4 regions of the Kitasatospora sp. NPDC058046 genome follow, and region 4 is predicted to be linked to each of the others. Evidence: riboswitches for the same ligand, from Rfam matches in the RefSeq annotation. Region 4 holds a riboswitch; each other region holds the start of a gene.
What was found. Region 4 has a riboswitch for cobalamin ahead of ACFVU7_RS22825 (prenyltransferase/squalene oxidase repeat-containing protein). Riboswitches for the same ligand answer to the same signal wherever they lie in the genome.
Positions count from the first base shown of each region.

Region 1: it holds a riboswitch for cobalamin, as region 4 does, so the genes downstream of both, ACFVU7_RS06430 (ribonucleoside-diphosphate reductase subunit alpha) here and ACFVU7_RS22825 (prenyltransferase/squalene oxidase repeat-containing protein) in region 4, are expected to answer to the same signal.
Region 2: it holds a riboswitch for cobalamin, as region 4 does, so the genes downstream of both, ACFVU7_RS12735 (HoxN/HupN/NixA family nickel/cobalt transporter) here and ACFVU7_RS22825 (prenyltransferase/squalene oxidase repeat-containing protein) in region 4, are expected to answer to the same signal.
Region 3: it holds a riboswitch for cobalamin, as region 4 does, so the genes downstream of both, ACFVU7_RS18260 (cobalamin biosynthesis protein) here and ACFVU7_RS22825 (prenyltransferase/squalene oxidase repeat-containing protein) in region 4, are expected to answer to the same signal.

Region 1 covers NZ_JBHVRS010000002.1:490,528-497,499, reverse strand. The annotation lists gene ACFVU7_RS06445 (glycosyltransferase family 2 protein) at 1-372, shown strand, start outside; gene ACFVU7_RS06440 (glycoside hydrolase family 26 protein) at 378-1,496, shown strand; gene ACFVU7_RS06435 (glycosyltransferase family 39 protein) at 1,496-3,187, shown strand; cobalamin riboswitch at 3,260-3,394, shown strand; gene ACFVU7_RS06430 (ribonucleoside-diphosphate reductase subunit alpha) at 3,587-5,998, shown strand; gene ACFVU7_RS06425 (ribonucleotide-diphosphate reductase subunit beta) at 6,019-6,972, shown strand, end outside.
Region 2 covers NZ_JBHVRS010000005.1:107,865-114,836, reverse strand. The annotation lists gene ACFVU7_RS12755 (CobW family GTP-binding protein) at 1-212, opposite strand, end outside; gene rpsN (30S ribosomal protein S14) at 218-523, opposite strand; gene rpmB (50S ribosomal protein L28) at 523-759, opposite strand; gene rpmG (50S ribosomal protein L33) at 904-1,068, shown strand; gene ACFVU7_RS12735 (HoxN/HupN/NixA family nickel/cobalt transporter) at 1,135-2,250, opposite strand; cobalamin riboswitch at 2,281-2,494, opposite strand; gene ACFVU7_RS12730 (metalloregulator ArsR/SmtB family transcription factor) at 2,577-2,960, shown strand; gene ACFVU7_RS12725 (hypothetical protein) at 3,083-4,756, shown strand; gene ACFVU7_RS12720 (AAA family ATPase) at 4,802-6,808, opposite strand; gene ACFVU7_RS12715 (putative quinol monooxygenase) at 6,880-6,972, opposite strand, start outside.
Region 3 covers NZ_JBHVRS010000008.1:74,868-81,839, forward strand. The annotation lists gene ACFVU7_RS18245 (phosphatidylcholine/phosphatidylserine synthase) at 1-254, shown strand, start outside; gene ACFVU7_RS18250 (hypothetical protein) at 360-1,685, opposite strand; gene ACFVU7_RS18255 (alpha/beta hydrolase family protein) at 2,556-3,662, opposite strand; cobalamin riboswitch at 3,975-4,108, shown strand; gene ACFVU7_RS18260 (cobalamin biosynthesis protein) at 4,216-5,229, shown strand; gene ACFVU7_RS18265 (cobyric acid synthase) at 5,226-6,740, shown strand; gene ACFVU7_RS18270 (putative cobaltochelatase) at 6,841-6,972, shown strand, end outside.
Region 4 covers NZ_JBHVRS010000011.1:92,106-99,077, forward strand. The annotation lists gene ACFVU7_RS22815 (amidohydrolase) at 1-102, opposite strand, end outside; gene cobF (precorrin-6A synthase (deacetylating)) at 366-1,124, opposite strand; cobalamin riboswitch at 1,243-1,383, shown strand; gene ACFVU7_RS22825 (prenyltransferase/squalene oxidase repeat-containing protein) at 1,481-2,572, shown strand; gene ACFVU7_RS22830 (flagellar hook-length control protein FliK) at 2,602-3,072, shown strand; gene ACFVU7_RS22835 (hypothetical protein) at 3,139-3,327, opposite strand; gene ACFVU7_RS22840 (protein kinase) at 3,611-6,972, shown strand, end outside.

The sequences.
Region 1 (6,972 bases), on a different contig from region 4:
CTGCCCGGCCTGCTCTACGCGACGGTCATCTTCCCGCTCTGGCACCGCAACCCCTACCGGCTGGAGGCCTGGGCCGCCCGCATGATGTACGGCTGGGCGCACGTCTTCGCCATCTGGGACATCGTGCGCCGCAACCGGATGGCCTGGCAGCCGACCGGCTCCAGCGGCGCCAAGCGGAACAGGACCCGGCGGTTCTGGATCGGCGTCATCGCCTGGGGCGGCGGAACCGCCCTGCTCTGGGTGCTGCTGAGCATCTGGCGGATGCTCACCATGGGCCCGCTGAACTTCGCCCTCGTCCTCGCCTCCGGCCTCTTCTACGCCACCATCGTGGGCCGGGTCCTCGTCCAGCCCCGCCCGACGGAAGCAGTGTGATCGCCATGACCGCCCACCCGAGACGGGCCGGCCGGCTCCGTCACCGGCTGGCGCTCCCGCTGCTGGCCGCCGCCGGCCTGCTGCTCACCACCGCGTGCGGCCCCGAGGACCCCGGCTTCGCGATGCAGAAGGACCTCACCCAGGCCGCCCCGGCCGCCACCCCGGCCCCCGGCGCCCCCGGGACTCCCGGCACTCCGGGCGCGACCCCCGCCGCGGGGGGCACCGCACCGGCCGCACCCGCCACGCCCAAGGCCCTGCCGGCCGGCGTCCCGTACGACGTCACGCCGCTGCTCAGGCCGAGCCACAAGTACCTCGGCGCCGCCCTGCCCGACGTCCCCGCCACGATGGACGCGCTGCCCGGCTACCGCGACGCGATCGGCAAGCAGCCCAACGTCCTGGAGTTCTACGCCCACTGGAAGGGCGGCTTCGACACCGCGGGCGCCCGCCGGATCCACGACGCCGGGGCGCTGCCCTTCATGGCCTGGGAGCCGCACGACCGCTCGCTCGCCTCGATCGCGGCCGGCGACACCGACGACTACGTGCGCGGCGTCGCCAAGGCCGTGGCCAAGTTCAACCTGCCGATCGCCGTCAGCATCGCCCACGAGATGAACGGCGACTGGTACCCGTGGGGCCGTCAGGCCGCCACCCCCGAGGACTTCGTGGCCGCCTGGTGCCACGTCCACGACCTCTTCGACCAGGCCGGCGCCACCAACGTGATCTGGGTCTGGAGCCCCAACATCACCGACCCCGCGCCCAACACCCGCCTGGAGCCGTACTACCCCGGCGACACCTACGTCGACTGGGCCGGCATGACCGGCTACTTCACCAAGACCGGGCCCAAGACCTTCGACGCGCTCTACGGCCCGACCATGGCCGAGATCCGCGGCTTCTCCCAGAAGCCCTTCTTCATCAGCGAGACCGCCTCCGAACAGGGCAAGCGCCAGCACGCGGACATCGACCAGCTGTTCTCCGGGCTGGAGGCGCACGACGACATCGTCGGCTTCGTCTGGTTCAACATCGTCAAGCGGGCGGACTGGCGGGTCGAGGCCGTGCCGGACACCCTCGCCGCGTTCAAGCAGCGCGTGTCCGACCCCCGTTACGGCTTCGACATCCGGAACCCCTGATGAGCACTGAGTCCGAGTTCTCCCCCGTCCCGCACGGCCGCTCCGCCCACGACCCGGCCGCCGAGCCGGACCCGGACGGGCCCGGCGCCGTGGCGGTGGACAGCCCCGACGGTCCGCGCCCCGCCGTAACGGTCGACAACCCCGACGGCGTCGAGCTGGCCCCGTACACCATCCCGCAGGTCCCCGCGATCGGCTGGGACCCGGGCACCAGCCCCCGGCGCCGGTGGATCGCCCGCGGCCTGCTGGGCGCCGTCCTCACCGTCCAGGCCGCCCTCTCGCTGCGCCTGCTGGCCGCCGCGCACCCCGACGAGGCCGCCGCCATGGTCGCCGGCCGCCAGCAGCTGGCCCACCTGCTGCACGGCACCCCGGTCACCACCGACCTGGTCGACCGGGTGCACGGCTCGCCCTGGCTCTACCCGCCGCTGGCCGGCGCCGCCGCCGACGCCAACGGCATCTGGGGCACCCGGCTGCTCAGCCTCGGCTTCGCACTGCTCACCACGGTCCTGCTGTACTCGCTGACCCGGCGGCTGTTCAACGAGCGGGTCGCCATCTGCGCCATCGCCGGGTACGCCGTCCTCCAGTCCACCGTCGTGGTCGGCTTCTACGCCGCGCCCGAGTCCCTCGCCGTCCTGCTGGTCGCCCTCTCGGCCTGGACCACGGTGTTCACCGCAGGCCGCCATCCGGCCCTGGCCCTGCTCGCCGCCCCGCCCACGGCGCTGGCCTGCGCCACGGCCTACTCCGCGGCCTTCGCCGTCCCCGCCCTGGTGGCCCTCGCCTTCGCCTGCGCCCGGCCGTACCACCGGGTGGGCCCGGCCGCCCTGCGCTCACTGCTGACGGCCCTCGGCACCCTCGTCCTACTGCTCCCGTACGGCACCCTCGGCAAGGTCGCCGGGTGGTCGCCCTCGCGCGGCAACGCCCCCGGCTCGGCCGGCTCGGTCCTGCTCGGCACGCTCCAGTGGGCCGGCCTGTTCACCGTCCTCGCGGTGGCCGGCACCATCGCCTACGCGCGCCGCGAACAGATGCCCGAGCACGACGCGCCGGAGAAGGAGCCCCTCCCCACCACCCGGGGCCGGCGCGCCCTGCTCGGGGCCGTCCTGACCGCCACCGCCCTGCTGGTCCCCGCCGCCCACCTGTGGACCGGCACCTCCGGCGCGCTGTTCCGCCACCTCGGCTACGGCATGCTGCTGGCCGCCCCGCTCGCCGGGGTCGGCCTGACCCGGCTGGTCGGCGCCCACTTCCGCCACCCCCAGCTCGGCATCCTGGTCTGGGTCGCCCTGCTCGCCCTCGGCCTGGAGCAGTCCGCGCTGCGCTACCAGAACGGCCCCGACTCCGGCCGCCTGCTGGCCGTCCTGCGGGTCCACACGGAGCCCCAGGGCCGCTACCTCACCGAGGTCGACGGACTCGCCGAGTACTACCTCGGCGGCGTCTCCAAGCCCGAGCAGTGGGTCTCCGCGCGCGCCGGCACCGACTACCGCGACGGGGCCGGGGTCGAGCACCACGGCGACGACGGCAGCGTCGCCGCGATCCGGGACGGCTGGTTCACCATGGTCGTCCTCGACAGCACCGCGCCGAGGGCCACCGACCGGGCCCTGGGCGAGGCCCTGGGCGCCGCCGGACACTACCGGCTGGTCGCCCAATTCACCTCGCCGACCGGCGATTCGAGCACGTACAAGGTCTATCTGAAGCACTGACCGGCCGCCCGGCCCACGCACATCCGCGACACGACAGGCACAACATATGGTGCCGCCGCAGTCCGGCGGCACAACATGTATGCTCGCTTCTGCTGTCGATGCAGGGGAACCCGGTGCGAATCCGGGACTGCCCCGCAGCGGTGAGCGGGCGGCTCCAGCAGCCGCACCCCGCGAGTCCGAGTACCTGCCGACGGCGTGCGCCACGGCCCTCCCGCAGAGGCCGCGCCGGCACCAGCAGTACCCCTCCGGGCCTCGCGGGCGGGCCGGGGAGTCACCTCGCGCGACGCTTTTTTGCGTTCGCGCCGTGCTCCCCTGCCCAGATCGGCCCGGTGGCCCCCCGAGCACCGCCGCCGATCGCCGCCAGGAGAGAGCGCCTTGACCACCGCTGCCTCAGCCACCCTGCCCGCCCAGGGCTCCGGTACCGCCTTCACCGACCCGACGGTCTCCGACCCCGGGGGCGCGCTGCTGCGGCTGCTCACCGACCGCAGCACCGACCTCACCGAGGTCGACCCCGGCCATGTCGCCGCCGCCGCGCTGCGCGGCCGCCACGCCGGCTCGGACTTCGCCGAGCTGCGCGGGCTGGCCGTGGACGCCGCCGCGTCGATGATCGCCGAGGACCCCCAGTACTCGAAGCTGGCCGCCCGCCTGCTCGCGCTGGAGATCGTCGACGAGGCGAACAGCCAGGGCTCGGTGTCCTTCTCCGCCTCGATCGCCGTCGGCCACACCGAGGGCCTGATCGGCGACACCACCGCGGACTTCGTCGCCAAGCACGCCGCCGCCCTGGACGCGCTGATCGACACCGCCGGCGACGACCGCTTCGAGTACTTCGGCCTGCGCACCGTGCAGTCCCGCTACCTGCTGCGCCACCCGATCACCCGCAAGGTGATCGAGACCCCGCAGCACTTCCTGCTCCGCGTCGCCTGCGGCCTGGCGGTCGGCGACTCCGAGCAGTCGGTGCGCGAGGTGGCCGAGCTGTACGGCCTGATGAGCCGCCTGGAGTACCTGACCTCCTCGCCGACGCTCTTCAACTCCGGCACCCGGCACCCGCAGATGTCGAGCTGCTACCTGCTCGACTCGCCGCTGGACAACCTGGACTCGATCTACAACCGCTACGCGCAGATCGCCCGCCTGTCCAAGCACGCCGGCGGCATCGGCCTGTCCTACTCGCGCATCCGCTCGCGCGGCAGCCTGATCCGCGGCACCAACGGCAAGTCCAACGGCATCGTGCCGTTCCTGCGCACCCTCGACTCCTCGGTCGCCGCCGTCAACCAGGGCGGCCGCCGCAAGGGCGCGGCCTGCGTCTACCTGGAGACCTGGCACGCCGACATCGAGGAGTTCCTGGAGCTCCGCGACAACACCGGCGAAGAGGCCCGCCGCACCCACAACCTCAACCTGGCGCACTGGATCCCGGACGAGTTCATGCGCCGGGTCAACGCCAACCAGGACTGGTCGCTGTTCTCCCCGGCCGACGTGCCGGAGCTGGTCGACCTGTGGGGCGCCGACTTCGACGAGGCCTACCGCAAGGCCGAGCTGGCCGGCAAGGCCGTCCGCACCATCCCGGCGCAGACCCTGTACGCCCGCATGATGCGCACCCTGGCGCAGACCGGCAACGGCTGGATGACCTTCAAGGACGCCTCCAACCGCGCCGCCAACCAGACCGCCCTGCCGGGCCGCACCGTGCACTCCTCCAACCTGTGCACGGAGATCCTGGAGGTCACGGACGACTCCGAGACCGCCGTCTGCAACCTCGGCTCGGTCAACCTCGGCGCCCACGTGGCCCCCGGTGCCACGGTCGACGACCTGCTCGGCGCCATGGACTGGGAGCGCCTCGACGCCACCGTCCGCACGGCCGTGACGTTCCTCGACCGCGTGGTGGACATCAACTTCTACCCGACCACCGAGGCCGGCACCTCCAACTCCCGCTGGCGGCCGGTCGGCCTCGGCGTGATGGGCCTCCAGGACGTCTTCTTCAAGCTGCGGATCGACTTCGACTCCGCCGAGGCCGCCCGCCTGTCCACGCTGATCGCCGAGCGCATCATGCTCACCGCGTACGAGCGCTCCGCCGACCTGGCCGAGCAGCTCGGCCGCCACGAGGCGTACGGCGAGACCCGCGCCGCCCGCGGCGAGCTGCACATCGACCACTTCCCGACGGCCGCCCCGCAGTGGGCCGACCGCTGGACGGCGCTGCGCGCCCGGATCGCCGAGACCGGCCTGCGAAACTCGCTGCTGCTGGCCATCGCGCCGACCGCGACCATCGCGTCCATCGCCGGCGTGTACGAGTGCATCGAGCCGCAGGTGTCCAACCTGTTCAAGCGCGAGACGCTGTCCGGCGAGTTCCTCCAGGTCAACCCGTACCTGGTGCGCGAGCTCAAGGAGCTCGGCGTCTGGGACCAGCAGACCCGCGACGCCCTGCGCGACGCCAACGGCTCCGTCCAGGACCTGAACTGGCTGCCCGCCGGGGTCCGTTCGCTGTACCGGACGGCCTGGGAGCTGCCGCAGCGCGCGCTGATCGACCTGGCCGCGGCCCGCATGCCGTACCTGGACCAGAGCCAGTCCCTGAACCTGTTCATGGCGGCGCCGACCATCGGCAAGCTCAGCTCGATGTACGCCTACGCGTGGAAGGTGGGTCTGAAGACCACCTACTACCTGCGTTCGCGCCCGGCCACCCGCATCGCCCAGGCCGCGTCCGGCACCGCCCGTGCCGCCGCGCCGGCGCCGGTGCCCGTGAACACCCCCTCCCTCACCCCGGAGCAGGAAGCCGCCATCGCCTGCTCCCTGGAGAACCCCGAGTCCTGCGAGGCCTGCCAGTGACCACCCCCGAAGACCGCAAGATGCTGCTCGACCCCGGCTTCGAGCTGACCCTGCGCCCGATGCGCTACCCGTCGTTCTACGACCGGTACCGGGACGCGATCAAGAACACCTGGACCGTCGAGGAGGTGGACCTGCACTCCGACGTCGCCGACCTGGCGAAGCTCAGCGAGGGCGAGCGCCACCTCATCGGCCGGCTGGTCGCGTTCTTCGCGACGGGCGACTCGATCGTCTCCAACAACGTGGTGCTGAGCCTCTACAAGCACATCAACTCGCCCGAGGCGCGCCTGTACCTCTCGCGGCAGCTGTTCGAAGAGGCCGTGCACGTCCAGTTCTACCTGACGCTGCTGGACACCTACCTGCCCGACCCGGAGGACCGCAACGCGGCCTTCGCCGCGGTGGAGAACATCCCCTCCATCCGCCAGAAGGCGCAGTTCTGCTTCAAGTACATGAACGCGGTCGACCACATCGACTCGCTGCAGACCAAGGAGGACCGCCGCGCGTTCCTCCTGAACCTGATCTGCTTCGCGGCTTGCGTGGAGGGCCTGTTCTTCTACGGCGCCTTCGCCTACGTGTACTGGTTCCGTTCGCGCGGCCTGCTGCACGGCCTGGCCACGGGCACCAACTGGGTGTTCCGCGACGAGTCCATGCACATGGACTTCGCGATGTCGGTGGTCGACACCGTCCGCGAGGAGGAGCCCGACCTCTTCGACGACGAGATGGCCAAGCAGGTCACGGAGATGCTGGAGGAGGCCGTCGAGGCCGAGCTCCAGTTCGCCCAGGACCTGTGCGGTGACGGCCTGCCCGGCATGAACACCGCCTCGATGCGCGAGTACCTGCAGGCCGTGGCGGACCAGCGCCTGGCCCGCCTGGGCCTGCCGATCCGCTACGGGTCGACGAACCCGTTCGGCTTCATGGAGCTCCAGAACGTCCAGGAGCTGACCAACTTCTTCGAGCGCCGCGTCTCGGCGTACCAG
Region 2 (6,972 bases), on a different contig from region 4:
GGGCAGTCGTTCGCCAGCGGGACGTCGGCCACGTCGAAGGCCCCGGCGGCGTCGCGCAGCTCGCGGCGGACGGTGCCGAGTGCGGCGTCCCGCAGGTCGTGGTGCAGGACCACGGCGTCCACCGCGGCCGCCGCCAGTTCCTCGACGGCGGCCCGGCGCTGCTCCGCGTGCAGGCCGGCGACGACCACCACCGGCAGCCTGGTCCCGTCCACGGCGCTCACCAGCTCGCCTTGCGGACGCCGGGCAGGTGCCCGGCGTGGGCGTGGGCGCGCAGGTTGACCCGGGAGAGGCCGAAGGCCCGCAGGTAGCCGCGGGGCCGGCCGTCCACGGCGTCCCGGTTGCGGACCCGGGTGGCGCTGGCGTCGCGCGGCTGGCGGGCGAGTTCGGCCTGGGCGGCGGCGCGCTCGGCGGGGCCGGTGCCGGGGTGGGCGATGGTCCGCTTGAGCTCGGCCCGGCGCTCGGCGTGGCGGGCGACGACGGCGCGCCGCCGCTCGTTCTTGGCGATCTTGCTCTGCTTGGCCATCAGACCTTCTCCCCCCGGGCGCGGATGCGGGCGACGGCGGCCTCGATGCCGATCGCGTCGACGGTGCGGATGCCCTTGGCGCTCAGCGCCAGCCGGACGTACCGGCCCTCGCCGGGCAGCCAGTAGCGCTTGCGCTGGATGTTGGGGTCGAAGCGGCGGCCGGTGCGGCGGTGCGAGTGCGAGATCGCGTTGCCGAAGCCGGGCCGGCGGCCGGTGAGTTGGCAGCGGGCGGACATGGGTGCTCCCTGGCGTCCGGGAATGGGCAGGACCGGGCTCACGTTACACCAGATGAAAATGACTTCCATTTCGATGTACGGTTCGAGCCAACCCCTCGGACCGGACCCCGAGACCCCGACCCCCAGACCCCAGGAGGACGTCCCATGGCCCGCAGCGAACTGCGCCCGGTGATCAGGCTCCGCTCCACCGCCGGCACCGGCTTCACGTACGTGACCCGCAAGAACCGCCGCAACGACCCGGACCGGATGGTCCTGCGCAAGTACGACCCGGCCGCGGGCCGGCACGTCGACTTCCGCGAGGAGCGCTGACCCCGGACACGCGAACGGCGCCTCCCCGGACTCGGGGAGGCGCCGCGGGCGGCCGGGCCGCTCGGCTCAGGAGCCCTCGGGCGTCCAGCGCTGCTCGACCCGGGCGAGCTTCCAGTACCCGATCGCGATCGCCCAGACCACCACGAACAGCCCGGCGATGGCGTAGCCCACGTTGTCCAGCGAGATGTCCGCGACGAACCCGGTGACCGGGTCGGTCAGGTCGAGCTTCTCGTGCAGCACCCCGACCAGCTCGATGGTGCCGATGATGAAGGCCACCGCGATCGACAGACCCGTGATGGTCAGGTTGTAGTACACCTTCCGGACCGGGTTGGCGAAGGCCCACTGGTACGCGAAGTTCATGAACGTCCCGTCCAAGGTGTCGAACAGGCTCATCCCCGCCGCGAACAGCAGCGGCAGGCAGACGATCGCGTACCAGGGCAGCCCGGAGGCCGCGCCCGAGCCGGCCATCACCATCAGGGTGACCTCGGTCGCGGTGTCGAAGCCCAGGCCCAGCACCATGCCCACCGGGAACATCTGCCCCGGCCGGGTGATCGAACGGGTCGCCCGGTTCAGCACCCGGGCCATGAAGCCGCGCGAGTCGAGGTGCGCCTCCAGCTCCTTCTCGTCGAACTTCCCGGCCCGCATCGAGCGGAACACCCTGAGGATGCCGAGCAGCGCCGCCAGGTTGAGCGCGCCGATCAGGTAGAGGAACACGCCGGAGGTGGTCGTCCCGATCACGCCCAGCCACTTGTGGGTGGCCGACTCGTCGTCCATCAGCGTGTTCGCCAGCTGCGCGCCGCCCGCCACCAGGGCGGCCATCAGCACCACCATCGAGGAGTGCCCGAGGGCGAACCAGAAGCCCACCGAGACCGGCCGCTTGCCGTCCGCCATCAGCTTGCGGGTGGTGTTGTCGATCACCGCGATGTGGTCGGCGTCGAACGCGTGCCGCATCCCGAGGGTGTACGCGGTGATGCCGAGGCCCACCCCGAAGACCTGGGTACCGACCGCGTACCGCTCGGGCGCGACCAGGAAGATCAGCGTGCCGAAGGCCACCACGTGCATGGCCACGATCACCGCCATCAGCCCGGCCGTACGGACGGTGTCCTCGCGCCGCCATCTGAAGCTGGGCAGCACGGAAGGGGCCGGCTTCGCGCCGGCGGCAACGGTTTCGGGCAGGGTCATCTGCGGATCACGCTCCAGCACCTCGTGGAAAACCTCGTGAGATGCCGTGGCCGGTCTCCTGGCTGACGGGATACCCGTGCCCGCCTTCCCAGGTGCGCGAGGCACCCAGTGGCTCCGTGGGCACGGACGACGTTCCTCCGCGGGCGGAGGAACGACCCGATCACAGTGGCGAGGGCCGCTCCGGGCTGGGACCCCTGAGGGTCCGTCACCGGTCTTCCCGAGCACCACGGCGGGGAACACCGTAGGGGCCGCGCCCCGACCCGTGCAAGGCTGCGCACCTGCGCAGGTGTCCAGGATCACAGGCGGCCGCCTGCAAGAATGTCCGCATGCATCTCGTACCGGCCGACCGCGCGGGCCACCGCACCATCGACGGGCACCGGGTCTGCGAGGCCATCGCCGCGATCGGCGACCCCGCGCACGTCCGGTCCTGGGCCGAGCGGTTCTCCCTGCTCGCCGACCCCGGACGGCTCGCCCTGCTGCTCGCCCTCCACCGGGCCGGCCCGCTCGCCGTCAGCGACCTCGCGGTGGCCACCGGCATGCGCGACCCCGCCGTCTCCCAGGCCCTGCGGCTGCTCCGTACGGCCGGCGTGGTCACCGGCGACCGGGACGGACGAGTGGTGCGCTACCGGCTCGTGGACGAGGCCATGCGCCCCCTCCTCGACGAGTGCGCCGCCGCCGAGCACCACGAGCCCAGCGCGGCGGTGGGCTGACCCCTCCCGCCGACGCCTGCCCGACCTGCCGCCTCCCGCCCGGTCCGCTGACTCCCGCTCGGGCCGCTGACTCCCGCTCGGGAAGGCGCGCCGTGAACGGCCCCGGCCAGTACGATCATGATGTGCCGTCCCACCCCCATGCCTGGCCCGCCGACCGCTGGAACACCGACCCGGTCAAGGCCCGCGTGCTGGCGGTCGCCCGCACCCTCACCTCGGCCACCCGGGTGCTGGACGTCCTCTCCCTGCTGAGCCCGCACGGCATCGAGTGGTACTTCACCGTCAACCCCGGTTCCGTCTTCGCCGACCGCACCCTGGACGACTACCTGCACGGCCTGTCCGGCTTCACCGTGCTGGACTGGGACGACGCCGTCCGCCACCGCTTCGACCTGGCCGTCGCCTGCGCCGTCCACTCCTCCATGCACCGCCTGGACGCCCGCCTCGTCGTCCTGCCGCACGGCGCCGGCTACAACCGCCTGGTCACCGAGTCCACCGGCGACACGGTCAGCGCCGCCGGCCTGTCCCGCAACGAACTCACCCACCGCGGGCGGGTGTTCGTGGACGTCCTCGGGCTCTCCCACCCCGAACAGCTGGACCGGCTGCGGACCTCCTGCCCCGAGGCCCTGGACGTCGCCCGGGTGGTCGGCGACCCGTGCTTCGACCGGATGCTCGCCAGCCGGCGCTCCCGGGACGGCTACCGCGCCGCGCTCGGCGCCGTCGGCGGCCGACGGCTCGTCGTCGTCAGCTCCACCTGGAGCGAGCACTCGTTATTCGGCCGCCACCCCGACCTGCCCCGGCGGCTCGTCCGCCAACTGCCCGCCGACGAGTACACGGTGGCCGTCGTCCTGCACCCCAACGTGTGGAGCCGCCACGCACCCGGGGCGCTGCTCGACGACGCCCGTCGGATGGGCCTGCGCCTGATCCCGCCCCACCAGGGCTGGCAGGCCGCGCTCGTCGCCGCCGACTGCGTGATCGGCGACCACGGCTCGGTCACCGTCTACGGCGCCGCCCTGGAACACCGCACCATGCTCGTCGCCACCGGCGCCGCCGAACTCGACCCGCGCTCCCCCAGCTACGCCTTCGGCCAGGCCGCCCCCGTCCTCGACCCGGACGGGGACCTCGCCGCCCAGCTCGAACAGGCCCTCGCCGAGGCCCCGGCCGGCCTGCGCGAGATCACCGACCGCTCACTCGCCCACCGCGGCGAGTCCGCCCGGCTGCTGCGCCCACTGCTCTACTCCTTCCTGGACGGCCTGGACGAACCCGGGGGCGAACCCTCCCTGCCGCCCTACCCCAGGCCCGTCCCCTGCCCCGGGGCCGCCGAGTGGCCCACCGCGTACGACGTCGAGGGCAGCACCGAGGGGACCGAGGTGAGCCTGCGGCGCTACCCCTTCCACCCGGACGACCACACCCCGCGCGGCTTCCACGCCCTCACCGACGAGCACCCGGGCGACGCCCTGCGCTACACGGCCGAGGTGATCGCCCGCACCGAGGCCCACGCCGAACGCCCCGCCACCCGCTGGCTCGCCGACACCGCCGCCGAACTGCCCGGCCTCGCCGTCGCGGTGGCCGCCCTCGGCCCGGCCCGCCACCTGCTCCGGCTGCACGGCGGCCGGCTGCTGGAGGCCCGTGCCGAACCGGACTGGGGCCGCCCCGACCCCGCCGTCGACCCGCTGCTGCTCGGCTCCGCCGTGGCCTGCTGGCTCGCCGACGGCGGCGACCCGGCCGGCCTCCCCGAGCACGGGCTCACCGTCCGCACCGGCGGGCACCGCACCCGGGTGTCCTTCCGTACCGGGCCCTGATCACGCCGTGTCCCGCCGGCACCGGCCCCCGACCCGTACCGCCCCTCAGCCCGCCAGCTGCCGCAGCCGCGCGCGGCTGCGCTCCGCCAGCTCCGCGTCGTCCAGCTCCTCCGCGAGGGTGACGAGCAGGGTGTGGGCCTGCGCCTCCTTCGCGAACTGGTTCCGCTCCCTGGCCTGCCGGGCGCAGTCGTCCGCGTGGGCGACGGCGAGGTCCAGCTGCCCGAGCGCCCGGTGGGCCCGGGCGCGGACCAGCGGCAGCTTCATCAGCATGTCGTTGTCCCGCGTCCGCGCGGCCCGGGCGGTGGCCTCGGCCAGCAGGGTCAGCGCCTCCTCCGGACGGCCGTCGGCGATCAGCGCCTGCGCCAGGTTGTAGCTCTGGACGATCTCGCCGTGGTCGTCGCCCCGGTTCTCCGCCAGGGCCAGGGTGAAGCGCTCCACCGCGTCGCCCGGGCGGCCGTCGGCCAGGCAGAGCAGGCCGTCGGTCTCGTAGAGCACCCCGACCACCCGGCGGTTCGTCACCAGCGGGACCAGCTCCGTGGCGAGCGCCAGCTGCTCGGCGGCGAGCCGGTACTCCTCGCGCTCCTGGTGGGCGCGGGCGAGCTGATTGCGCATCTTGACCACGGCGGCCGGCTGGTTGTCCCACTGGGCCGACTCGATGCCGAGCCGGTGGGTGGCGATCCAGTCGTCGTAGAGCTTGCGGCCGTGGTACAGCGGCCAGAGCGACTCGCAGAGCCGCCACACCTCGCCGTGCCACCCCTGCGCGGCCGCCTCCTCCACCACCGCGCGGAAGTCGGCGCGTTCGGCGTACAGCCACTCCAGGGCCGCGGCGTCGGAGGCGAAGCCGGGCAGGTCGTCGCCGCTCGGGTCCTGCAGCCGGAGCCGGTCCCTGCCCATCGTCCGGTCGGCGAGCGAGGCACGGCCCCGGAAGTACGCCACGACGCCGGCGAGGAGCCCGGCGCGGTCGGGCAGCTCCCGCGTCCGGCCGTAGGCGTGCAGCCGCACCACGTCGTGGGCCCGGAATCGGTCCTCGCCGTCGTCGTCCACCACCTCGTCGAGCACGTGGACGCCACGCAGCTCCCTGACCGCCTGCTCGGCGCGCTCGACGCCGACCGCCCGCGCCAGTTCGGCGGACACGAAGGGGCCGGGGTGCACGCCGATCAGCTGGTAGAGCGCCCGGCCCGGCGCCGACAGCCGCTCGTGGACCAGGTCGTACGTCGCGCCGAGATCGCTCTCCTCGTCCTCCAGCATCGCCAACCTGCTCTCCCGGTCGTGCAGTTCGGCCACCACCCGGCCGACCGGCAGGCTGTCCCGGTCCAGCAGCTGGCTCCCGACCGCGTTCAGCGCGAGCGGCAACCCGCCGCACAGCTCGACCAGTTCGGCCAGTTCCCCGTCGGTGCCCCGCCCGGAGCCCACCCAGCCCCGCACCAGTTCGGCGCCCGCCGCCGCGCTCAGCGGCCCGAGTCGGCGCACCTCGGCGCCGTCCATCCGCAGCGCGGGCAGCCGCCGCCGGCTCGCGACCACCACCAGCCCGCAGGCGGGGAGCAGCGCCCGGACCTCCGCGGCGTGCTCGACGTTGTCCAGGAAGAACAGGCACCGGCGCCCGGCGGTGGCGGTGCGGAAGGCCGTGAACCGCTCGGCCTCCACGGCCGGGGGCTCGGCGCCCAGGGCGCGCAGGAAGCCGGCCAGCAGCCCGGGGAGGTCCACCCCGCCCTGGTGCCGGTAGGCCTTCAGGTCGGCGTAGAGGTCCCCGCCGGGGAAGCGCTCCCGGTGGCGCTCGGTGAACTTGGCGATCAGCTCGGTCTTCCCGACCCCGCCGAGGCCGGTGAACACCACGACCCCGAGTCCGCCCTCCTCGACCCGGTCCAGCGCGCCGGCCAGTGCGGCGAACTCCGGTTCACGGTTGACGAACGGGCCGTGCGGCGCGCGCACCTGACGGGGCGTCGGCACCGTCGGCGGCTGGTGGAGGTGCACCGACCCGATGCTCCCGGCCTGCACCACATGGCCGCCCACCGTGGCGCCTGACACGGTGTTGGCCACCTCGTGCCGCTCCATCCGCCTGCTCCCTCCGGCCGCCCGGGCCCCAGCCTACGGGCTGGGCACCCGGCCGGAGGGGCACTCCGGTGTCACCGGGGGGTGATCTCGCCCATCTCGCCCCAGCCGTCCATGCCGGGGATCTCGATCGAGACGATCTGCGGCTTGGCGGCCACGGCGTACGA
Region 3 (6,972 bases), on a different contig from region 4:
TGATGGTCAGCCGGATCGAGTACCCGAAGCCGCAGGGGCTGCTGGCCACCGCCACGCTCTGCTGGGTCGTCGTCGCGATCGGCTGCCTGGCCGCCTGGGCGACCGGGCTGCCCGGCGGCGACAGCCTGATGCACGTCGGCGCGTTCGCCCAGATCACGCTCGCCGCGATGGCGCCGCTGCTGGTCATCCGCCGCAAGGTGGGGCAGAAGGTCGGCGACGTCCGCGCCCGGCGGGCGGAGTCGCGGCTCGGCTGAGCCGTCCCACGACCGACATGGGGAAGGGCCCGGAACCTGGTGGTTCCGGGCCCTTCCCGTGTTCCCGTGTTCCTGTGCGCCCGTGTTCCCGTGCGCCCGTGCGGCTCAGGCGCCGCCGGTGTGCACGCTGAACGCCGAGCGGCGGGCCGCCCGGGCCACGCCCGGGTCCGGGTGCACGCTCGAGACCGCCGTCAGCACCGAGGCCGCCCGCGGGTGGCCGGACTGCCGGGCCCGGGCGAACAGCCGGACCGGGTCGCCCGCCGCGGCGCCCTCGACGTGGCCCACCAGCAGCTCGGTCTCGCCGTGGTCGAGCACCGCGGCCGCGGTGTCCACCCAGAGCCAGGCCGCGTCCTCCGCGCCCAGCACGTCCGCCGGGGCGACGCCCTCGTCCGCGCGCTCCGCCAGCCACAGCAGCGCGTACGGGCGCAGCACCGGCTCGTCCACCGCCGCGCGCACCGCCTGCTCGGCCGGTCCGCCGGCCACCCGCAGCGCCTCGAAGGCCAGCCCGCGCACCAGCGCGTCGTCGCCCTGGGCGGCGTCCAGCAGCTCGCCCACCGCCCGGTCGGCCGGCCGGGCCGCGACCCAGGCCCGGAACTCGGCGCGGGCCGGGCCCGGCGAGTAGTCCGCACAGGCGTTCAGCAGCTCGAAGGCGCTCTGCTCGATGTGCCCGGCCGCGGTCTGCGCGACCGTGCAGATCTCCTCCAGCTTCGCCCGCACCGCCCAGTGGCCGAGCGGCGACAGCTCCGCGGCGTCGTTCCTGCGCACCAGGGCGCCGACGGCCGCCAGGCCGTCCAGCATCCAGTCCAGGACGGCGGCCACGTCCGAGGGCGCGGCCGGGGTGTCGATCTGCGGCGCGCGGCAGGTGCCGCGGACGGCGGAGACGGCCGAGGCCGCGTGCGGCACCGGCGACAGGCCGGGTCCGCCGAGGCCGGTGCCGACCCGGCGCTCGTCCAGGCCGCGGCGCAGCAGCTCCAGCAGCTCGCTCTCGGCGACCGGGCCGTCCACCAGGTGCAGGAAGGAGAGCAGCTGCGGGGCCTGGTCCACGGCCTGCCCGGCCAGGACCGCGAAGACGCCGCGCAGCGCCGCGGGCGGCACCGGGGCGAGCAGGGTCCAGGCGTCGAACAGCGCCGACCAGCCGCGCACCACGGCCTCGTCGTCGTGCTCCCAGGCGTGCAGGCGCCAGCCGGGGCCGGCTCCGCCGTCCCGGGCCTCCACCAGGCCCACCAGCAGCGCCTGCCCCCACGCCTTGGCGGCGGCACCGACCGTCATGGCCAGGGCCCGGCCCGCCGCGCGGGCGTCGTCCGGGAGCAGCTCGCCACGCTTGTCGACCTCGGCCAGCTCACCGGCCCAGCGGGCGACCCGGACGGCGTCCACCAGCATCCGGCGGGCCAGCGGCGCCAGCTCGGAGGGTGCCGGAAAGCCCTCCGGCACGGGAACCCTGCCCCGCCCGGGAGCCGGAGCGGGCCCTCGTCGCCGGGGTACTGCGTTACGGGGGACTCCCGCCCCGCCCGGCCTGCCACCGGCGGGCCGTTGGGCCGTTCCGGGGAGACGGGTCACCGTCGCACCGGTACCGATCGTCGGCGGGAGCGGGGCATCACGGTCGCGCGGGTTCCGAGACGTCACGTCGAGCAGTCTTCCCCTTGTACCGGCCTTCTGTCACATCCGGTTGTCCGTACGACCGGGCGACCGCCGGTGGCACCTCCGCAAGATCGGGCAACAACGGCAAACCGCCTGGCCGGAAACGTGTGACCTGCCCATGCCATGGGGGGCGGCCCGGTTGCCGGGAATGCTCGGGCGGTCACCGTGCGTACGGGTGGGGGGTAAGGGGCCGGGCCAAATATTGCTCCTGACAGCCGAGGGGCCCGTACGGGGGCGTTTCGGCCCGGCGACGCCCGGCAGGACTGTCCAGCCCGAATCCGGACGGATGGCGGGCGCGGTGATCGGGATCGAGCCGCACCGGAAGTCGGCCGGGCCGACTTTTCACGCGGGCCCGGAGGAATGGGAGGAACGTTCATTCCCGGACGGGGGGAATCGCACCGGGAAAAGCGGCGGGGACCAGCCGAAAACGCCCTCGCGCACAGGGGGGGTGGTTGAGGGGCCAGGGCCGGTCTTCGAACTCCCGTCGTCCGCCCGGAGGGCGGGCGGGGCGGCGTTGGGGTGCGTGCATCGCAAGGCGGAGGAGGGAGCCACTGCGGTGGGGGCACCTCCCGGCCGAAGGCTGGGGGCCATTGGCGACCGACGACAACGCGGCGAGGTGCGTGCCCCGGCGTCGGCCCGCAGACGCGAGTTCGAAGACGGGCCCTAGAGGAGCGGGGTGAGCCAGCGGCGGAGGAGTTCGGTGTAGCGGTCGGGGGCGGTGTTCCAGAGGGTGGCGTGGTCGGCGCCGGGGAAGGGTTGGAGGCTCACCACGTCGCGGCGGGCGGCGGCCAGCTTCTCGGCGGCGCCGAAGGGCGCGATCCTGTCCTCGGGGCTGTGCAGGAGGAGGGTCGGCACCCGCAGGTCGGTGCCGTCGGCGATGCGGCCGAAGTCGGCGAGGTCGACCCCGGTGCGGCCCTCGGCGGCGAGGGCGCCGAGCTCGGCGGCGACGCCCTGGAAGCCGGCCCGGGCGGCGTCCCGGCGGGCGGAGGCGGGCAGGTCGAGCACGGGCGAGTCGAGGATCAGGCCGCGGACGGCGTGCGACCAGGCGGAGCGGGCCACGGTCTGCAGCACGATGGTCGCGCCGACGGACCAGCCGTACAGGATCACCTTGCCCGCGCCGCTGTCGAGCGCCAGCCGTACCGCCGCCTCGATGTCGCGCCACTCGGTCTCGCCGAAGTGGCTGAGCCCGTCCGGGGAGGCGGGGGCGCCCCGGTCGCCGCGGTAGGTGACGGCGAGGGCGGGCAGGCCGAGCCGGTCGAGGACGGGGAGCACCGGGAGGGTCTGCCGGCGGTCGTCGCCGGGGCCGTGCACCAGGATCACCCAGGTGCCGCGCTTGCCGTCGAGCCGCCAGGCGGGGAGGGCGCCGAGCTCGCCGTCGGCGGTGGTGTCGGCGAAGGCGAGGCCGAGCGCCTCGGTGGGGTCGCCGAGGTGGACCCGCGGGGTGAAGCGGACCTCGGTGCCGGGGACGAGGGTGCCCCGGTCGGCGCGGACCAGTCGGCGGGTGACGCCCTGTTCGTCGGCGTGCAGCACCTCCTCGACGACCGCGTGCCCGCCGTCCGCCCACTCCACCGCCCAGCGGCCGGGGCGCAGGCTCGCGGGACCGCGGGTGAAGGTGACCCGGCCGGCGGCGAGGGCGCGGACCTGGACCGGCCCGGACTCCTGGACGGCGGTCACCGGACGGACCATCCGCTCGGAGGCCCGGCGGCCGACCACCAGCACGGCGGCCCCCACCGCGGCGGCCGCCACGACGGCGGCGGTTCCCCAACGCATCTCGCTCCCCGCTCTGTTGTTCACGGACGTTGTTCACGGACGTTGTTCACGGACCGGACGGTGTTCGAGCCCCAGTTCACCGGCGCTCCGCCCGACCGGCCACCGGGCTGGGCCGTCCGGGTCACCCGGCGGGCGCTCCCGGGGTGCTCAGGGCGGTACTCAGGGGGTGCCGGTGGCGGGGGTCGGGGCGGGGCCGCGCCGGGCGATCCGACCGGGCGTCAGCGGCGTCCCCGTGTGACCAACCCCTCCGTGACCTCGGTTGACTCCCGGTTCGGGCCCGTGATGGGATCCTGGGGCCAAACGGAGGCATGGAGAGGAAGCCGGTGGAAGTCCGGCGCGGTCCCGCCACTGTCACCGGGGAGCACGCTCGGAACATCGCCACGGCGGGCCGTCGACGGCCGCTGGAAGGCTCCGGGGGTGCGTTCGACCCGGAAGCCAGGAGACTCTCGCCGCCGTCACGTCGATCCAGGGCGCGGACCCTGAGTGAGGACACGCACGCGATGCAGGCTGCCCCGCCCGGCCGGACTCCGAGCTGCCCTCCGCCGTGCGGCCGATGACCCCGCGCGCGCCTTCCCCCGCTCCGCGCCCGCTGACCCGAGCCTCGCGCCCGCTGGCCCGCGCCGCCGTGTTCGCGCTCGGCGCCGCCGCGGGCTACGCCGCCGACGCCCGCTTCGCCGACCCCCGCCGGGGCCACCCGGTGGCCTTCTTCGGCAGCGCCGCGACCCGGCTGGAGCGGCGGCTGTGGCGCGACGACCGCGCCGCCGGGGCCGGGTACACCGCGCTGTGCGTGGGCGCGGTCGCGGCGGGCGCGCTCGCCCTGGACCGTACGGTGGGCCGGCGCCCGCTGGGCCGGGCGGCGCTGGCGGCGGCCGCGACCTGGACGGTACTCGGCGGCACCTCGCTGACCCGGGAGGCCCGCACCATCGGCCGCTCGCTGGCCGCCGGCGACCTCGCCGCCGCCCGGGAGCGGCTGCCGCACCTGTGCGGGCGGGACCCGAGCGCGCTGGACGGGCAGCAGATCGCCCGGGCGGTGGTCGAGTCGGTGGCCGAGAACACCGCCGACGCCGTGGTGAACGCGCTGACCTGGGGCGCCCTGGCCGGCACCCCCGGCCTGCTGGCCTTCCGCGCCGTGAACACCCTGGACGCCATGGTCGGCCACCGCTCGCCCCGCTACGCCCGGTTCGGCTGGGCCTCGGCCCGGCTGGACGACGTGGCGGGCTGGCCGGGCGCCCGGCTGACGGCGCTGCTGACGGTGGCCGCCGCCCCCGAGCCCCGGACCGCCTGGCGGGTCTGGCGGCGCGACGGCTCCGCGCACCCGAGCCCGAACGCGGGCCAGGCCGAATCGGCGTTCGCCGGCGCGGTGGGCGTCCGACTGGGCGGCACGCTGCGGTACGGCGAGCGGGTGGAGCACCGGCCCGTCCTGGGCGCGGAGCTGCGGCCGGTGACGGTGGACGACATCGAGCGGGCCTGCGCGCTCTCCCGGCGGGTGGGCGCACTGGCGCTGGGTACGACGGTCGCGGGGCACGTCCTGCTGCGGGCACTGCTGAAGAAGAGGGGACGGGCATGAGCAACGCACTGCTGGTCGCGGGGACGACCTCGGACGCTGGCAAGAGCGTGGTGACGGCCGGAATCTGCCGGTGGCTCGCCCGCCAGGGCGTACGGGTCGCGCCGTTCAAGGCGCAGAACATGTCGCTCAACTCCTTCGTCACCGCCGACGGCGCCGAGATCGGCCGCGCCCAGGCGATGCAGGCGCAGGCCGCCCGGGTGGAGCCGGAGGCGGCGATGAACCCGGTGCTGCTCAAGCCGGGCGCGGACGGCCGCAGCCAGGTGGTGCTGCTCGGCCGGCCGGTGGCCGAGGTCGGCGCGCTGGACTACCGCGAGCGCAAGCCCGTCCTGCTGGAGCGCGCCCTGGAGTGCCTGGCCGACCTGCGCGGCCGCTACGACGTGGTGGTCTGCGAGGGCGCGGGATCGCCCGCCGAGATCAACCTGCGCGACCGCGACATCGCCAACATGGGCCTGGCCACGGCCGCCGCCCTGCCGGTGGTGGTGGTCGGGGACATCGACCGCGGCGGGGTCTTCGCGGCGATGTACGGGACGCTGGCGCTGCTGTCGGCGGAGGACCAGCGGCACGTGGCGGGCTGGTTCGTCAACAAGTTCCGCGGCGACGCGCGGCTGCTGGCGCCCGGGCTGGAGATGCTGCACGAGCTGACCGGCCGTCCGGTGCTGGGCACGCTGCCGATGCTGCCCGGGCTCTGGCTGGACGCCGAGGACTCGCTGGACCTGTCCACCGTGGCGGACCGGGCGGACGGGCCCGGGCCGCTCGGCGCGGACGTGCTGCGGGTGGCCGTGGTGCGCTTCCCCCGGCTGTCCAACTTCACCGACATGGACGCGCTCGCGCAGGAGCCGGGCGTGCTGGTCCGCTGGGCGACCAGGCCGGAGGAGCTGGCCGACGCCGACCTGGTGGTGCTGCCCGGTACCCGGGCCACCGTCGCGGACCTCGCCTGGCTGCGCGAGCGCGGCCTGGAGCCGGCCCTGAAGGCGCGGGTGGCGGCCGGACTGCCGGTCCTCGGGGTCTGCGGCGGCTACCAGATGCTGGCGCACTCGATCGTGGACGAGGTCGAGTCGAAGGCGGGCGCCGTCGACGGTCTCGGGCTGCTGCCGACGCACGTGCGCTTCGGCGTCGAGAAGGTGCTGGCGCGGCCGGTCGGCGAGGCGTTCGGGCAGCGGGTCGAGGGCTACGAGATCCACCACGGGGTGGTGACCGTGGAGGGGGGCAGTCCCTTCCTGGACGGCTGCCGGGTCGGCCCGGTCTGGGGCACCACCTGGCACGGCGCGCTGGAGAACGACGGGTTCCGCCGCGAACTCCTGCGCGAGGTAGCCGAGTTGTCCGGCCGGGCGTTCGTCCCGGCGCCGGACACCTCCTTCGCCGCGGCGCGCGAGGCCCGGCTGGACCGGCTGGGCGACCTGATCGAGGAGCACGCGGACACCGACGCGCTGTGGAAGCTGATCGAGGGCGGGGTGCCGGCGGCCGGATCGCTGCCGTTCCTCCCGCCCGGGGCCCCTGGGAGTGACGCATGAGCCGGACACGGACGCAGGGCTGGGCAGGACCGCCGAACCGGGCGGGGCAGCAGGGCCGGGCACGATCACAGAGTCAGGCACGACAGGACTGGGGTACGGCATGAGTGACGTCCGCTATCCGTTCACCGCGATCGTCGGCATGGCCGACCTGCGGCTCGGACTGCTGCTGAACGCGGTCTCCCCGGCCGTGGGCGGCGTGCTGGTGCGCGGCGAGAAGGGCACCGCGAAGTCG
Region 4 (6,972 bases):
GCGGCGGGCGTCCCCGGTGTGGATCCGGGCGTTGCGGACGACGACGTCGGCGGCGTGTTCGGTGACGTTTTCCGTGCGGGGGACCAGCCCGCCGACCGGCATTGCAGGCACCTCGACGGCCTCCAGTCATGGGTTCGGGCCGCCGCCCGGAGCGGGCGGCGGCGCGGCGCGGTCGAGCCGGACGAGCCCAAGGGGCTCTCCTGCTCGCTCTCATGACGGAACGTTAGGCAGTGGCATGGTGTCGGAGTTGGCCCACAGTGCACCGGCACGGGTCCGGGAGCGCACCGGCCGGGTGGAGTGACGGCCGGGCGCGAGGCCGGTGTCCGAGTGTCGGCCGGGGGTCGAACCGGGGCGGCGCCCGCCGGTCAGCTCCCGGAGCGCCGCAGCAGGTAGGTGTCCATGATCCAGCCCTTGCGCTCGCGGGCCGACTCGCGCAACTCGCTGATCCGCGGGGCGGCTTCGGCCAGCGGACCGGCGACGAGGATCTCGTCGGGGGTGCCGAGGTACGCGCCGTAGCGGATCTCCAGCCCCTCCGGGTCGATCCCGGTGAAGGCGGCGCGGCCGTCGAGCATCACCACGACGTCGTCCACGCCCTCGGGGAAGCCCTCGGCCAGCCGGCGGCCGGTGGTGATCTGCACCGGGCGGCCGACCCGGGTCAGCGTGGTGCGGTGGCGGGCCGCGAGCGCGGAGACGCTGCTGATGCCCGGGACCACCTCGTAGTCGAAGCCGACGGCGCCGCGGGCCAGGACGTCGTCCACCACGGCGATGACGCTGTCGTAGAGGCTCGGATCCCCCCAGACCAGGAACGCGCCCGTCTCGCCCTCGCCGAGGTGCTCGGAGAGCAACTGCTCGACCAGGTCGGCCCGGCGGACGCGCCAGTCGTCCACGGCGGCCGCGTACGCGGGGGTGGTCCGGTCCCGCTCCGCGTCCGGCGCCTCGACCACCCGGTGGCCGGGCCGGCCGTGCTCGGCCAGCATCCGGCGGCGCAGCCGGATCAGGTCCTGCCGGTCCTCGTTCTTGTCGAGGATGAAGAAGACGTCCGTGCGGGCGAGCGCCTTGACCGCCTGCAGGGTGAGGTGGTCGGGGTCGCCCGCGCCGATGCCGATGACGAAGATGTGCCGCATGGGAGGCATTCTGCCGTCCGGGACGCCCTGGTCGCGTCGGCGGCCGGGAGGGGCGCGTCGCGATGTCGGGCGGCGGCCACCGTGATGTCACGTTCGAACCCTTGACCGGATCTTTTCCGTATCGCCATGATGGGCCGTCATGTTGTGACTCCGCCGCTGGGGGAAGTCCGGTTCGAATCCGGCGCTGGCCCGCAACGGTAGGCCGCCGGCTCCTGGTCGGCGGCGAGCCCGAGTACCCGTCGGCGGAGGCGTGTCGTCCCTCCTCCCGTCGTGGTCCGCGGGCCGGAGCCCCGAGGGCCGCCCCGGCTGTCGCCGCCGTCCTCCGGGCCCCTGCGCACGGGCCCGGAAAGGCCACCATGCCCACGCTCCGCCGCGCCCTCGGTCTGCTCGCGATACCCGCCGTGGCGCTCGCCACCGCGCTCCCGGCGGCCACCGCCGCCCACGCCGCGCCCGTGAACGCGCCCGCCGCCGCGACCTCGTCCCCGACGGTCCGCCCCGACGCCGCCGCGGGCGGCTGGCTGGCCCGCCAGCTCGTCGACGGCGACCACTTCGAGTCCGTCTTCAACGGGACCGCCTACCCCGACCAGGGCCTCACCATCGACGCCGTACTGGCCTTCGCCGCCTCGCGCGGCTCCGACGAGGCCGCCGCGAAGGCCACCGCCTGGCTGGCGAAGCCCGAGATCATCGGCGGCTACCTCGGCGACGGCACCACCGAGGCCTACGCGGGCGCGACCGCCAAGCTGCTGCTCGCCGTCGAGGTCCGCGGCGGGGACCCGACGGCCTTCGGTGGCGTCGACCTGCCGGCCCGCCTGCGGTCGCTGCAGACCGCCGAGGGCCGGTTCTCCGACCGCTCCCAGTGGGGCGACTACAGCAACGCCTTCGGCCAGTCCCTCGCCGTGATCGCCCTGCACCGCACGCCCGGTGACGTCCCGGCGGCGGCCGTGGACTTCCTGGCGAACAGCCAGTGCGCGGACGGCGGCTTCCCGCTCTCCTTCGGCCAGGCCGCCTGCACCAGCGACGCCGACGCCACCGCCCTCGCCGTCCAGGCCCTCGCCGCCACCGGGCGCGCCGCCAAGGCGAACACGGGCCTGGGCTGGCTCACCGCCCACCAGAACGCCGACGGCGGCTTCGCGGCCGCCGGGGCGACCGCCTCCAACGCCAACAGCACCGGCCTGGCCACCCAGGCGCTGCTCTCCGGCGGACGCCTCGGCCCCGGCCTCAAGGCCTGGGGCCGGCTGGTGAAGCTCCAGCAGGGCTGCTCCGCCGACCCGGCGGTCCGCGGCGCCGTCGCCTACGACGCGACCGGCTTCAACGCGGGCAACGGCGCCCGGGCCACCGCGCAGGCCGTCCTCGGCCTCGCGGGCACCCCGCTGTCCACGCTCTCCGCCTCCGGGGCCGCCCCCGACGCCCCGACCCAGGCCTGCCCGCCGGTTCCGGCCACGCGCTGAACCACGCTGACACCGCGAGGAGTTCACCGATGAGCGACACCCCCACCCTGGCCCGCTGTACGCTCGGGTCGATCGCCGCCGCGGCGGCCCTCACCGCCGGACTGCTCGGCGTCTGCGCCGTCCAGGCCCCGCAGGCGCGGGCGGCCGCCTGCGGCGGCACCACCGGCGTCACCGTCGTGGTCGACTTCACCGCCGTCGGCGGCGGCATCCAGACCGGCTGCGCGCCCGGCGACCCGGCCAGCGGCCTGGCCGCGCTCACCGGCGCCGGATTCTCGTACGCCTTCCACCCGCGCTACCCGGGCTTCGTCTGCACCATCAACGCCCTGCCGACGACCTGCACCAACCCGACCGGCAGCGCCTACTGGTCGTACTGGCACGCCCAGCACGGCGGCCCCTGGTCGTACAGCACCCTGGGCGCGGGCAGCTACGACCCGGCCCCCGGCGACGTCGAGGGCTGGTCCTTCGGCGCCGGCGCGCAGCCGGGCACCACCGCGCCCTGACAGGCGGGGGGCGACCGGCGCCCCGGCCCCTTCTCCGGAAGGGGCCGGGGCGCCGGTGCCAGGGGCTCAGGCGCCGCGGGACGCTCGGCGCCGCCGGTCGAGGTGTCCGACCAGCCGTACGGTTGCCACCGCGGCGGCCGTGAACAACAGGCTGTCGACCACGATGCCCGCGGTGGTCAGCCACGCGGGGTCGTCGCCGTCGGGCACGCGCGTCGCGGTGAACAGCCCGCCGACGCCCGTCGAACGTACTGTCATTCGACGGCCGCGCCCACTCGCGGTCCTCCCTGAGGATCCGGTCCATCGTCATGGGTTTCGGTGTTCTCGTCCCGGCCGGGCCGGCCGTCGGCATCCAGATCACGCCGACGTGGTGGTCCACTTCCGCCGCCGGCCCCGCGGACCGACCTCTCGGCGTGCCGGCCTGGCCCCGCGGGTACGGCTTCGCGCTCGGCCTGCGCGGTTGACCCGACATCACGACGAAGGCCCAGGCGGCCCCGGGGCGGCCTGTCATGACACGGCGTCAGATCGCATACTCGTCGGTATGAGCGATCGGAATGGGGCGGCGTCGGCCTGGAAGGTCGGCGATGTGATCGAGGGGCTGTACCGGGTCGACCAGGTGCACGAGGCCGGCGGGATGGGCCTGGTGTACCGGGTCTGGCACCTGGGGTGGGGGACCGACCTGGCGGTGAAGTCCCCCCGGCCGGAACTGTTCCGGTCCGCGCGGGAGCGGGAGCTGTTCGTCGCCGAGGCGCAGACCTGGGTCGGCCTCGGCCTGCACCCGCACGTCTGCGCCTGCCACTACGTACGGGAGATCGGCGGGACGCCCCGGGTGTTCGCCGAGTACCTGGACGGCGGCAGCCTGAGCGAGTTGATCCACAGTGGCCGGCTGTACGCGGGCGGCCCGGAACAAGCCCTCGCCCGGATCCTGGACCTGGCGGTCCAGGCCGCCCGGGGTCTGGACCACGCCCACCAGCAGGGCGTGGTCCACCAGGACGTGAAACCGGGCAACATCCTGCTGGACCGGGACGGTACCGCCCGGATCACCGACTTCGGCCTGGCCCGGGCCGGGCAGCTCGCCGCGTGGCCCGGCGGCGCAGGCGATCGGCCCGGCGCCGACGCCACCGTCCTGGTCGCCGCCGGAGGGATGACCAGGGTGTACGCCTCGCCCGAGCAGTACGGGCAGCGGCAGCTCGGCCGGCGAAGCGACCTGTACAGCTTCGCCGTCTCGGTGCTGGAGATGTTCACCGGCGGCGTGGCCTGGTACGTCGGACCACTCGCGAGCGAGACCCTCGCGGTCTTCCGCGGGACCCGAGGCCGCGACGGCCGCCCGCCGATCCCGCCCGGCGTCGCCGAGCTGCTGGAGCGCTGCCTGCGCCACGACCCCGCCCAGCGACCCGCCTCGATGGCCGAGGTCGCCGCCGAGCTCGCCGAGCACTACCACCGGGCCACCGGGACCCGGTACGCGCGCCCGGTGCCGAGCGCGGTCGGGCTGCGCGCCGACGAGCTGAACAACCGCGGCCTGTCGCTCTTCGACCTCGAGGACATCCCCGGCGCGCAGCGCGCCTTCGCCGACGCTCTGGAAGCGGACCCGCGCCACCTGGACGCCGCCTACAACGGCGGCCTGCTGCGCTGGCGGCGCGGCGAGACCACTGACGACACCCTGGTCGCCGACCTGGAGCAGCTGCGGCTCGTGCACGGCGACTCCTGGCAGTCCCGCCACCGGCTGACCGAGGTCCACCTGGAACGCGGCGACCTGGAGGCCGCCCGCGAGCTGCTCGCCGGGATCACCGCGGAGTGCGGCGACGACCCCGAGCGGCGCGCCGCCGTGGAACGTCTCGACCTCTCAAGCGCCCCCGACAACCGGGCGGCCCCGGCCTTCACCGCCCGCTGGTACCAGCTGTTCGACGGCCCCGCGCGGCTCGCCGCCCGGATCACCCCCGACGGGCGGTACGCGGTCACCGGCTACGGCGGCCACGGCGACAAGGACCGCGGGCTGAAGCTGTGGGACCTGCGGCGCGGCGAGCTGCTGCGCACCGTCGGCGGCCTGGAGTCCTGGGTGAGCAGCCTCGACGTCTCCGACGGCCGGTACGCGGTCTCGGTCGGCCCGGACAACGAGGTCCGGTTCTGGGACCTGGCGCGCGAGCGCTGCCTGCTGGCCTTCACCCCGCCCGGCCGCCGCGAGCTGTTCCGGGTGCAGGCCCTGCGGATCGACAACCGGGCGCGGACCGCCGTCGCCGTGGTGGAGGGACGGCTGCTGGTCTGGGACTTCCCGAGCGGCCGGCAGCGGTTGCGGCTCGGACCCGTCACGGACCGGGCCGAGGACTCCCACCGGGTCGAACTGAGCCACGACGGCGGTCTCGCCCTGGTCAGCAGCCACGCGCGCGGCACCCTCCAGCTGTGGGACCTGAACACCGGAGAGCTGCGGCAGACGATGACGATGCCGGGCCGCGGTCCCACCGCGATATGGCTGGAGCCCGAGGGCCGCACCGCGGCGACCGCCTCGCCCGGCCTGACGATCCGGCTGTGGGACCTGCGCAGCGGCCGCGCGGTGCGCACCGTGACCTCGCCGATCGGCGAGGTCCGCTCGCTGGTGCTGAGCGGCGACTCCCGGTACGCCGTCACCGGCGGCGAGGACGGCGCGGTGCGGCTCTGGGACCTGGCCCTGTACCGCTGCGTGCGCACCTTCCGCGAACACAGCCAGCCGGTCGCCGCCGTGATGATGGGCGGGGACGCCGACTGGGCGGTGTCCGCCGGGCAGGACAACACCGCGCGCTGGTGGCGGATCACCCCGGAGCGCCGGTTCCGGGCGAGCATGCAGCTCAGTCGGCCCCGCCGCCACCAGGAGATCGAGCGGGCCGGCGGGCAGGTCGGGGCCCTGCTCGCCGAGGCCGAGCAGGCGCTCGGGTCTCGGCAGCACGCCGCCGCGCTCGACCTGCTCACCCGGGCCCGCTCGACGCCCGGCTATGAGCGTGCGCCGGAGGTGCTGGCCGCGTGGCGGCGGCTGGGGAGATCCGTCCGCCGTACCGGGCTGCGCGGGGCGTGGCCGGTGCACACCCTCGGCGGGCAGGGCCACGTGTCCTCGCTCGCCGTGTCGGCGGACGGGCGTACCGCGGCGATCGGCGGTGACCGCCGGGTCGGGCTGTGGAATCCGACCGACGGCACCCCGCTGCGCGCGCTCGACAAGCCCCGGGTCGGATCGGTCGGCCTGAGCGCCGACGGCCTGCGTGCGGTGGCCGGCGGGGACGCGGTGCTGCAGAGCTGGGAGCTGCCCGGCGGCCGACCGCTCGGCCGGGTCGACGCCCGTGGGCCCGACGGCCGTGCCGAGAGCGGTGAGGAGGGCATGCTCGGGAACTCGGTCCTGTTCACCGCCGATGCCCGGCAGGCCCTGGTGATCGGCCGGGACGGCGCGCTGCGGCTGTGGGACCTGGACAGCGGCCGCTGCGTGCGGGTGCTCACCGGCGACGGCGAGCGGCCGACCACCGCCGCCGCGATGAGCGCGGATGGCACCCGGGCGGCGAGCGTGGCGCTGTTCGGCGAGATCCAGCTGCACGCCCGGCTCGGCGCTCCGCCGCTGGCGCTGAGTCATCCGGCGTGCGGCTGGCTCTCGTTCGACGCAGACGGCCGCCGGCTGCTGTCCGGCAGCGCGTACGGCGACCGCTCGCTGCGGCTGTGGGACGCCGGCACCGGGCAATTCCTCCGCGCCTTCGACTTCGAGGTCCTGCCGTGGGACGCCGGTACCGGGCCGGATGAGCTGTCGGTCCTTCACCTCTCCGCCGGCGGCCGGTTCGCCTACACAGGCCACCGGCTCGGCACCGTGCGGATCTGGGACGCCGACACCGGCCGCTGCCTGCGCGAGCTGGAAGGAGGTGGCGGCCAGGTGTGGAGTCTCACCGCCACCGCGGA